3 regions of the Pseudoalteromonas sp. SG41-1 genome follow, and region 3 is predicted to be linked to each of the others. Evidence: predicted binding sites of a transcription regulator. Region 3 holds the regulator's gene; each other region holds the start of a gene.
What was found. Region 3 encodes MetJ, which represses methionine synthesis genes. Its sites were predicted from a motif close to TAGACGTCTAGACGTCTA; they were not measured.
Positions count from the first base shown of each region.

Region 1: the regulator MetJ is predicted to act here: its motif matches at 1,472-1,489, upstream of metK (methionine adenosyltransferase).
Region 2: the regulator MetJ is predicted to act here: its motif matches at 2,346-2,363, upstream of metE (5-methyltetrahydropteroyltriglutamate--homocysteine S-methyltransferase).

Region 1 is NZ_JACJFL010000015.1:9,846-13,113, forward strand. Features, by position in the region: gene tkt (transketolase) at 1-1,314, opposite strand, end outside; gene metK (methionine adenosyltransferase) at 1,589-2,740, shown strand.
Region 2 is NZ_JACJFL010000029.1:21,690-24,957, reverse strand. Features, by position in the region: gene metE (5-methyltetrahydropteroyltriglutamate--homocysteine S-methyltransferase) at 1-2,146, opposite strand, end outside; gene H5203_RS15000 (LysR family transcriptional regulator) at 2,436-3,268, shown strand, end outside.
Region 3 is NZ_JACJFL010000025.1:5,768-9,035, forward strand. Features, by position in the region: gene H5203_RS13910 (malic enzyme-like NAD(P)-binding protein) at 1-1,208, shown strand, start outside; gene metJ (met regulon transcriptional regulator MetJ) at 1,318-1,638, opposite strand; gene metB (cystathionine gamma-synthase) at 1,874-3,136, shown strand; gene metL (bifunctional aspartate kinase/homoserine dehydrogenase II) at 3,143-3,268, shown strand, end outside.

The DNA.
Region 1 (3,268 bases), on a different contig from region 3:
AAACATTAGGAAAGTTGCGCCGTAAGGAATAAAACCTTTATGCAATGCAATACCATTCATAATCGCCGACATCCCAAACTCACGCACACCGTAATAGATGTAGTTACCGCTGGCATCATCGCGTGTTAAGCCTTTAGAGCCTTTCCAAAGAGTCAGGTTAGAACCGGCTAAATCAGCTGAGCCGCCCATAAATTCAGGCAGTAATGGACCAAATGCATTCAGTGCGTCTTGCGATGCCTTACGTGATGCTGGGTTTGCTGGATTTGCGTCTAGTTGCTCAATATATGCTTGTGATTTTTCAGCCCAATCTGCTGGCAACTCACTACTAGTACGGCGTTTAAATTCAGCGGCTAGTTCTGGGTGTGCAGCGGCGTACGCGGCAAATTTTTCATCCCAGTTAGCTTCAAGTTGTTTACCCTTTTCTTTGCCATCCCATTGTGCATAAATATCAGCTGGGATTTCAAATGCTTCACCAGTCCAACCAAGGAACTCGCGTGCTGCTTTGATTTCGTCTTCACCTAGTGGTGCGCCGTGACAATCATGGCTGCCTGATTTATTTGGTGAACCATAACCGATAACTGTTTTACAACAAATTAGTGTTGGTTTGTCGGTGATGCTGCGTGCTTCTTCGATGGCTGCGCGGATAGCGTCTGAGTCATGGCCATCAACGTCACTTACGACATGCCAACCGTAGGCTTTAAAGCGTGCAGGTGTATCGTCGCTAAACCAACCTTCAACTTCACCATCAATTGAAATACCGTTGTCATCCCAAAACGCAACAAGCTTACCTAGGCCTAATGTGCCGGCAAGTGAACATGCTTCATGAGAAATACCTTCCATTAAGCAACCATCGCCTAAGAAAGTATATGTGTGGTGATCAACAATATCGTGACCTTCGCGGTTAAATTGCGCGGCTAATGCTTTTTCAGCAATCGCCATACCTACCGCGTTAGTGATCCCTTGACCAAGTGGGCCCGTAGTAGTCTCAATACCTGGCGCATACCCATATTCTGGATGGCCAGGTGTTTTTGAATGCATTTGACGGAAGTTTTTAATTTCCTCAATTGGTAAATCATAACCACTTAAATGCAATAGAGAATAAATAAGCATTGAACCGTGGCCATTGGAAAGTATAAATCGATCTCTATCTACCCACTCTGGATTTGTTGGATTGTGGTTTAGATAATCGCGCCATAGTACTTCTGCGATATCAGCCATGCCCATAGGGGCTCCAGGGTGGCCTGATTTGGCCTTTTGTACTGCGTCCATTGATAAGACGCGAATAGCATTTGCAAGTTCTTTGCGAGACGGCATGGATTCTCCTACCTTTACTGTATTTGCGCTGGTTATTGTGTGTATTCATTTGAAGATCCATTCTTACTTATTGTAGGGGCTGTATGCAATTAAAAACCTGATTAAATTGGGCATTATGAATTTTTTTTAAGAACAAAAAGTTATTAGTAATTTTATTTAGACGTCTAGGCGTAAAAAAACTATGCAACTATCGTTGTTTTAGATAAAATACGCCCCTAAATTTTTTAGCGCTCTTACCGACGTTTGTGAAGCGCAATATTTGTGAGCAAAGACAATGGCAAAACATTTATTTACTTCTGAATCTGTTTCTGAAGGTCATCCGGATAAAATCGCGGACCAAATCTCTGACGCGGTACTAGATGCCATCTTAGAACAAGATTCTCATGCCCGTGTTGCGTGTGAAACTTACGTAAAGACTGGTATGGTTATGGTTGGTGGTGAAATCACTACTAGCGCATGGGTTGATATCGAAGAAATCACACGTAAAACTGTACGTGAAATTGGCTACACTCATTCTGATATGGGTTTTGATGCAGACTCGTGTGCAATTTTAAACACGATTGGTAAGCAGTCTCCTGACATCAACCAAGGTGTTGACCGTACTAGCCCAGAAGAACAAGGCGCTGGCGACCAAGGCCTAATGTTTGGTTACGCATGTAACGAAACTGAAGTATTAATGCCTGCACCAATCACTTACTCACACCGTTTAGTGCAGCGTCAAGCGCAAGTACGTAAAAGCGGCGAGCTTAACTGGTTACGTCCTGATGCAAAATCACAAGTTACTTTTGCATATGAAAACGGCAAGCCAGTAGGTATTGACGCAGTGGTACTTTCTACTCAACACAGTGAAGACATTTCACAAAAAGATTTAGTAGAAGCTGTGATGGAAACAATCATCAAGCCAGTACTTCCTGCTGAGCTTATCACTAGTGCAACTAAGTTTTTCATTAACCCGACTGGCCGTTTTGTAATCGGTGGCCCAATGGGTGACTGTGGTCTTACTGGTCGTAAAATTATCGTTGATACCTATGGCGGCATGGCTCGTCATGGTGGCGGTGCATTCTCTGGTAAAGATCCATCAAAAGTTGACCGTTCAGCTGCGTACGCTGCACGTTACGTTGCTAAAAACATCGTTGCTGCGGGCCTTGCTGACAAATGTGAGCTACAAGTTTCTTACGCAATCGGTGTTGCAGAGCCCACGTCAATCAGTGTTGAAACATTTGGTACCAGCAAGCTTGAAGAATCACGTTTAATTGAATTGATTCGTGAACACTTTGACTTACGTCCATATGGCTTAATTAAAATGCTTGATCTTGAGCGCCCAATTTATCTACCAACTGCAGCTTACGGGCATTTTGGTCGTGATGAATTCCCTTGGGAACGCACAGATAAAGCAGACGCACTTCGCGCAGCAGCTGGTCTTTAATATCAGCCTTTATGTAAATGTAGAAAAAGCGCCAATTGGCGCTTTTTTTTATGCCTGCTGATTATATTGTTGTAAATGCCTAGGTTATTGTCGCGAGGTAAACTCGCGGCTACCAGACATAGTCGCGGGTTTACCCCGCGCAATTAAAGCTCGGTTCCAGGAAGTGACTAGGAGTTAGGGCGTGTTCGAAGCCAGTGGTATTTCCCCCTCATTCACTACTCTTGGTGCAAACCTATTTTTTAATAATTTCACCACAGAGTTCACCGAGTTCATAGAGGAAAAACCTGTAAGTAATCAACTTTACTTTTGTCTTCTAGGTGTAGCGCACAGCACCTCCTACCCTCGGAGGTAAATAGGCTTGTCGCCATAAATGGCGACCTACAGGAGCGCGGTGGATATTACTTGTAGGCGAGTGGCTTGCCACCGGGAAGGATAAAGTGTTTGTCGCGAGATAAACTCGCTGCTACCAGACGTAGGCGCGGGTTTACCCCGCGCAATTAAAGCTCAGTTCTAGAAAGTGACTTGGGT
Region 2 (3,268 bases), on a different contig from region 3:
TTCGTGCGGCTTTATGGATCAACGTTTTCATCCATGCAATATCCGGTACATTCGGAGTGTGAATATCATATACACCTGGACCAATATCATTTGGATAATCAAAATTCTCAAATGCTTCAAGTAGTTCCATGTTAGAACGTGAGGTTTCAATGGTGATCACATCGGCATCCATATCTGCAATCGCGGCAATAATACCGTTAAATTCGGCGTAACACATGTGAGTATGAATTTGTGTTTCATCTTTCACACCGCTTGCTGAGACCCTAAATGCATACGCTGCCCATTCTAAATATGCTTGCCATTGGCTACATTTAAGCGGCATACCTTCACGAAATGCAGGTTCATCAATTTGAATAATATCAATACCGGCATTTTGTAAATCGACCACTTCATCACGTAACGCAAGTGCAATTTGATTAGCGATGGTGGGTTTGTCTAAATCATCACGAATGAATGACCAAAACAGAATAGTTACAGGACCTGTTAGCATGCCTTTCATTTTCTTACTCGTCAGCGACTGTGCGTATTTTGTCCACTGAACCGTCATCGCTTGTTCACGTGATACATCCCCCCAAATTACAGGTGGTTTCACACATCGCGAGCCGTAGCTTTGCACCCAACCAAACTGGGTAAAAGCAAAGCCTTCTAATAGTTCAGCAAAGTATTCAACCATGTCATTACGCTCCGCTTCGCCGTGCACTAACACATCTAAATCAAGCGCCTCTTGCTCTTCAACAGCGTAACGAATTTCTGCTTTCATTTGCCTTTGATAATCATCCGCAGATAATTCACCGGCTTTATAATCACGGCGTGCTTGACGAATTACTTGAGTTTGTGGAAATGATCCTATCGTGGTGGTCGGCAGTAGCGGTAAATTAAGTGCTGCATGTTGTTTTTCAATACGTTGAGAAAATGCATGATTACGCTTACCGTCTTTTGCGGTGAGTGCAGTTACACGCTTTTGTACAGCTGTATTATTTACACGAGTAGAGGTTAAGCGTGCTTTAATAGGTGCTGAATAAGCAACGAGCTCACTGCTATCATTGCTTTCAAGCGCGGCTTTTAATAATGACAACTCTTGGCCTTTTTGTTTTGCAAATGCAAGCCATGAACAAAGCTCATCATCGAGCTTTTCTTCTTGCTCTAAATCAACCGGTGTATGCAGTAAAGAACAAGATGGAGCAAGCCATAGATTATCACCGCGCTTTAGCGCAATGTCTTTTATGCTATTAAATACAACCTCTAAATCAGTACGCCAAATATTACGGCCATTTACTACGCCTAATGATAAAACTTGATCTGTACTTAATAATATATCTAGTTTTGCAACATCAACATTTGTTGCAACACAATCAAAATGTACGCCATCAACGGGGTAACCTGCAATATCATCAAAGTAGGCAGTGACTGAGTCAAAATAACTAGCAAGTAACAACTTCACGCCTTGACCTGCAAGTGCACGAAAGCTTGTTTTTATTGCCTCTTGATAATCTTCTGTCAGCTCTAAACCTAATATAGGCTCATCAACCTGTACCCATTCAATCCCTTGCTGCGCTAATTTAGCGAACACGTGTTGATAAACAGCTAATAGTTTTTCAAGTAAGCTAAGTTTATCAAACTCCTCACCTGCACATTTTGCTAAGTAAAGATAAGTGACTGGGCCGACCAATACTACTTTTGCATTGTGCCCCAATGCTTGTGCTTGAGTAACTTGCTCGAATAACTCAGTCCAGGTTAGTTGAAACTGCTGATCATGAGTTAGCTCTGGAACTATGTAATGATAATTAGTATTAAACCACTTTGTCATTTCGCTTGCTGCACATGAACAACCGCTTGGTGCGCGACCACGCCCAATACGAAATAATGTATCAAGATCAATGCTACCATCCGCTTTTTGATGACGCTTGGGCACTGCGCCAATCAATAAAGAGGTAGATAACACATGGTCATACCAAGCAAAGTCACCTACCGGTAATAAATCAATCCCAGCATCTGCTTGAAGAGCCCAATTTTCTGCGCGGATCGTCTTACCTTGTTCAAGCAACTGCGCTTGGCTGATTTTACCAGCCCAGTATGATTCTACTGCAAATTTTAGTTCACGCTTTCTACCTATGCGAGGAAAACCTAAGTTATGTAATTGTGCCATGTTGAAATTCCCTTCCAGCTGTTTAGATAGCTAAAACCATAAACCTATACCTGACATCAAACAATTGATGCTTCCTCAGTTTCAACTTGAGGTAAATTCATGGAAATATTTTTTTGCAAACTCAAAAAATATAATGACAACGCTGTCAAATATGACGCTATAGTATATTTGTAAATTTCACGTAAAAAAATGGGGTTTATAGCCATCTAGACGTTGATACATCTTAATTTAAGGCGTATTATGGCTGTAATCTGAGTTAAACTCACCTTTACCATGAGAATTATTAAAGATGATTGATGTAAAACACTTAAAGACCATCGCAACCTTGAAAGAAACCGGTTCCTTGGTAAATACTGCGCGCGAATTATTTTTGACTCAATCCGCTTTGTCTCATCAAATCAAAGATTTAGAAAACAAACTTGATTGCCAACTATTTGAACGTAAAACTCAACCGGTGCGCTTTACCCCACAAGGTATGCTATTACTTGAACTTGCCAGCGAAGTACTCCCGCGTGTTGAAGCAACCAAATGCCGTTTAAAAGAAAGTCTTAATCAACCAATTTCACAATTACGACTTAGTGTTGAATGCCATGCTTGTTTTCATTGGTTATTACCAACAATTAAAGAATTCAATAACTTTTGGCCTGATATCAAAGTTGATTATGAGCGCGGCTTTAGTTATGACGCTATTCCTGATCTGCTCAGTGATGAATTAGATTTAGTACTCACTTCAGACATTCGTGAACCAGATAAACTTGAATACGCACATTTATTTGATTTTAAACTTAAATTAATTGTTGCTCCTGATCATGAACTAGCGAAAAAAGCCTATGTAACGGCACTTGATTTGAAAAACGAGACGATTATTTCGTACCCTATTCCACGAGAGCGTCAGGATATCTTCAAACATTTTATTCAAAATGCACGTTTTGATGGCACCTTGAAAACCGTAGATCAGGGCTTGCTCATTTTTCAGCTTGTCAGTGCCGGAATGGGGGTTGCAGCATTACCGGATTGGTTAGTAACACCATATGAAAGCCAAGGACTCATTAAGTCGATTCCATTAGGCGCACTGGGATTAACCCGTCCAATGTATTTAGCCATGAAAAAGAATATGAAAGA
Region 3 (3,268 bases):
ATTCGCACCCCGTTCCAGGAAAAATTAGCGTTGAGCTTACAAAGCCAGCTGAAACCGTACAGGATCTTGCACTCGCATACAGCCCCGGTGTTGCAGAACCGGTACGTGAAATAGCTGCTGATCCCGCTAATGCCTACAAATACACCGGTAAAGGCAATATGGTTGCGGTTATTACTAACGGCACCGCTATTTTAGGTTTAGGTAACTTAGGTCCATTGGCTTCAAAACCGGTTATGGAAGGTAAAGCGTTATTATTTAAACGCTTTGCGGGTCTAGATTCGATAGATATTGAGGTGAAACACAATACCACCGAAGATTTCATCAATACAGTTGCTAACATCGCTGATACGTTTGGCGGTATTAACTTAGAAGACATTAAAGCGCCAGAGTGTTTTGAAATAGAAAAAGCATTGATCGAGCGTTGTAGCATTCCAGTGTTCCACGACGATCAACACGGTACCGCGATTGTAACGGCTGCTGGTATGATCAACGCACTTGAAGTACAAGGCAAAGAAATCGAAGATGCGATTATCGTTTGTTTAGGAGCCGGTGCCGCAGCGGTTGCGTGTATGGAGCTACTGATCAAGTGTGGCGCATTGCGTGAACATATTTACATGTTAGATCGTAAAGGCGTTATTCATACTCGTCGTGATGATTTAAACGAGTACAAACAGTTATTCGCTAACAATACAGATAAGCGCACACTGCAAGATGTTATTGCTGATGCCGATGTATTTGTTGGTGTATCTGGCCCGAATTTACTTTCTCCTGACGATCTTAAGCTAATGGCTGATCGACCTGTAGTGTTTGCCTGTTCAAACCCAGATCCAGAAATCTCTCCAGTGCTTGCTCATGGTGCTCGCGATGATTTAATCATGGCAACGGGTCGTTCAGATTATCCAAACCAAGTTAACAACGTGCTGTGTTTCCCATTTATTTTCCGTGGTGCGCTAGATGTGCGTGCAAGCAAAATTAATGATGAAATGAAAATTGCTGCGGTTGACGCTATTCGTAGCATTGCTAAAGAACCAGTACCAGCGGAAGTATTAAAAGCGGCGGGTGTTGAGACACTTGAATTTGGTGCGCAGTATATTATTCCAAAACCGATGGATCCGCGTTTATTACCGCGCATTGCCAAAGCAGTAGCGCAAGCGGCAATTGATTCTGGTGTTGCACAAATTGATATGCCGGAAAACTACATGGAGTAGCTGCTTAGCTGCAATTGGTAATGGCACAATAATAAAAACCTCAGTAACTTACGTTACTGAGGTTTTTTTGTAGCCCATTCCTGAAGCAGGAATATATACAAATGATAACTTAATCTTCGTTGAGTACAGGTACTTCGAGACCCATTTCAAGCATGATTTTTTTCACTTCTTCAGGCACTTTCTCTGGATTATCTTTACGTAAATCTTCATCGTTTGGCAGTGGTTGGCCAGTAAATGCGTGTAAAAATGCTTCACAAAGTAATTCGCTATTTGTTGCATGGCGAAGATTATTAATTTGACGACGAGTACGCTCATCAGTCAAAACTTTTAATACATTTAGCGGGATCGAAACGGTGATCTTTTTAACTTGTTCTGATTTTTTCCCGTGTTCTGCGTATGGGTGAATATATTCACCATTCCATTTAGCCATAGGATGTATCGTTGCCTCAGGTTGTTAATTGTTTGCGCGACCTTTTGCAGCGCAAAGATGGCGAAATTCTATCGTGTTAAAAAAGATAGTCAAATACTTGTTTTTTAGCCATCTAGCGGCTTAAATGTTTTTACTTCTAATCTTGCGGCTAAAACCGCATAAATGCTTTGACTTATTAAATTTGATCCTCTAACCTTTTAGACGTCTAAACATCCATTTAATTGTAGGTGACGGTATGAGTCAAAAGAATAAAGCAACCATTGCAGTACGCAATGGTATTGATGCAGATAAACATCACGGCGCGGTTGTGCCTCCCATTCATTTATCGACCACCTACTCATTTGCTGATTTTGATAAAAAGCGCCAATATGATTATGGCCGTAGCGGCAACCCAAACCGTGATTTACTCGCTGAAACGCTCGCTAAGCTTGAAGGTGGCGCTAAGGGGATTATCACTGCAACGGGCATGGCTGCGGTGCATTTAGCTACTCAGCTGCTAAACAGTGACGATACCTTAGTGATCCCACATGATTGCTATGGCGGTAGTTACCGCTTATTCACCTCACTTGAAAAGCGTGGCTTATTAAAGTTAGTGGTTTTAGATTTAACTAAATCTGAAAATCATCAAAAAATTCTTGAGATAAAACCAAAGCTAATTTGGATTGAAACACCGAGTAATCCTATTTTACGGTTAACCGATATTAAAGCGATCACCACGATTGCTAAGCAGTGCGGTGCATTGGTTGGTGCCGATAACACATTTTTATCACCTGCTTTGCAAAACCCAATTGAGTTTGGTGTTGATATTGTGGTGCATTCGACCACTAAATATATTAACGGTCACTCAGATGTTGTTGGTGGTGCGGTGATCGCCGCTACCCAAGAGTTGGGTGATGAGCTTGCTTGGTGGGCTAATAACATTGGCATTACCGGTGCCCCGTTTGATAGCTACTTAACGTTACGTGGTTTACGTACTTTGAATGTTCGTTTACGTCAGCATCAAGAAAATGCCTTTATTATTGCCCAATATCTAGAAAACTCCCCTTATGTAAGCCAAGTATATTACCCAGGATTAGTATCTCATCCACAGCATGAACTCGCTAAACAGCAGCAACGTGGTTTTGGTGGCATGGTAAGCTTTGATATCAAAGGTGATATTAATGATGCTGCAGAATTTTTGACCAGCTTAGAAGAATTTAGCTTAGCTGAGTCATTAGGTGGGGTTGAGAGTTTGATTTGTCACCCTGCAACTATGACCCACGCAGGTATGGAGGCAACTGCTCGTCTTGCTGCGGGAGTAGGTGATACCCTGATCCGTATTTCGGTGGGCATTGAAGATGTAAAAGATTTAATCGCTGACTTAGATCGTGTATTCAATAAAGTGAAACCAGGTCAAGCTCAGCACGGCGCAAAAGTAATCGCTTCCTCTGTTCAACAACAAGATGATGAGCAATCAAGCTCATTTAAACTGACTCCTGCACATACGGCTTTGTGGTAATAAAAAATGGTAAATATAGTTCATAAATTTGGTGGTTCTAGCCTTAGTTCTGCAGAGCGTTATCAGGCCGTAGCAAATATTATTCTAGCCCATACGGAAGCCGGTGATTGTGTGGTGGTATCCGCAGCCGGT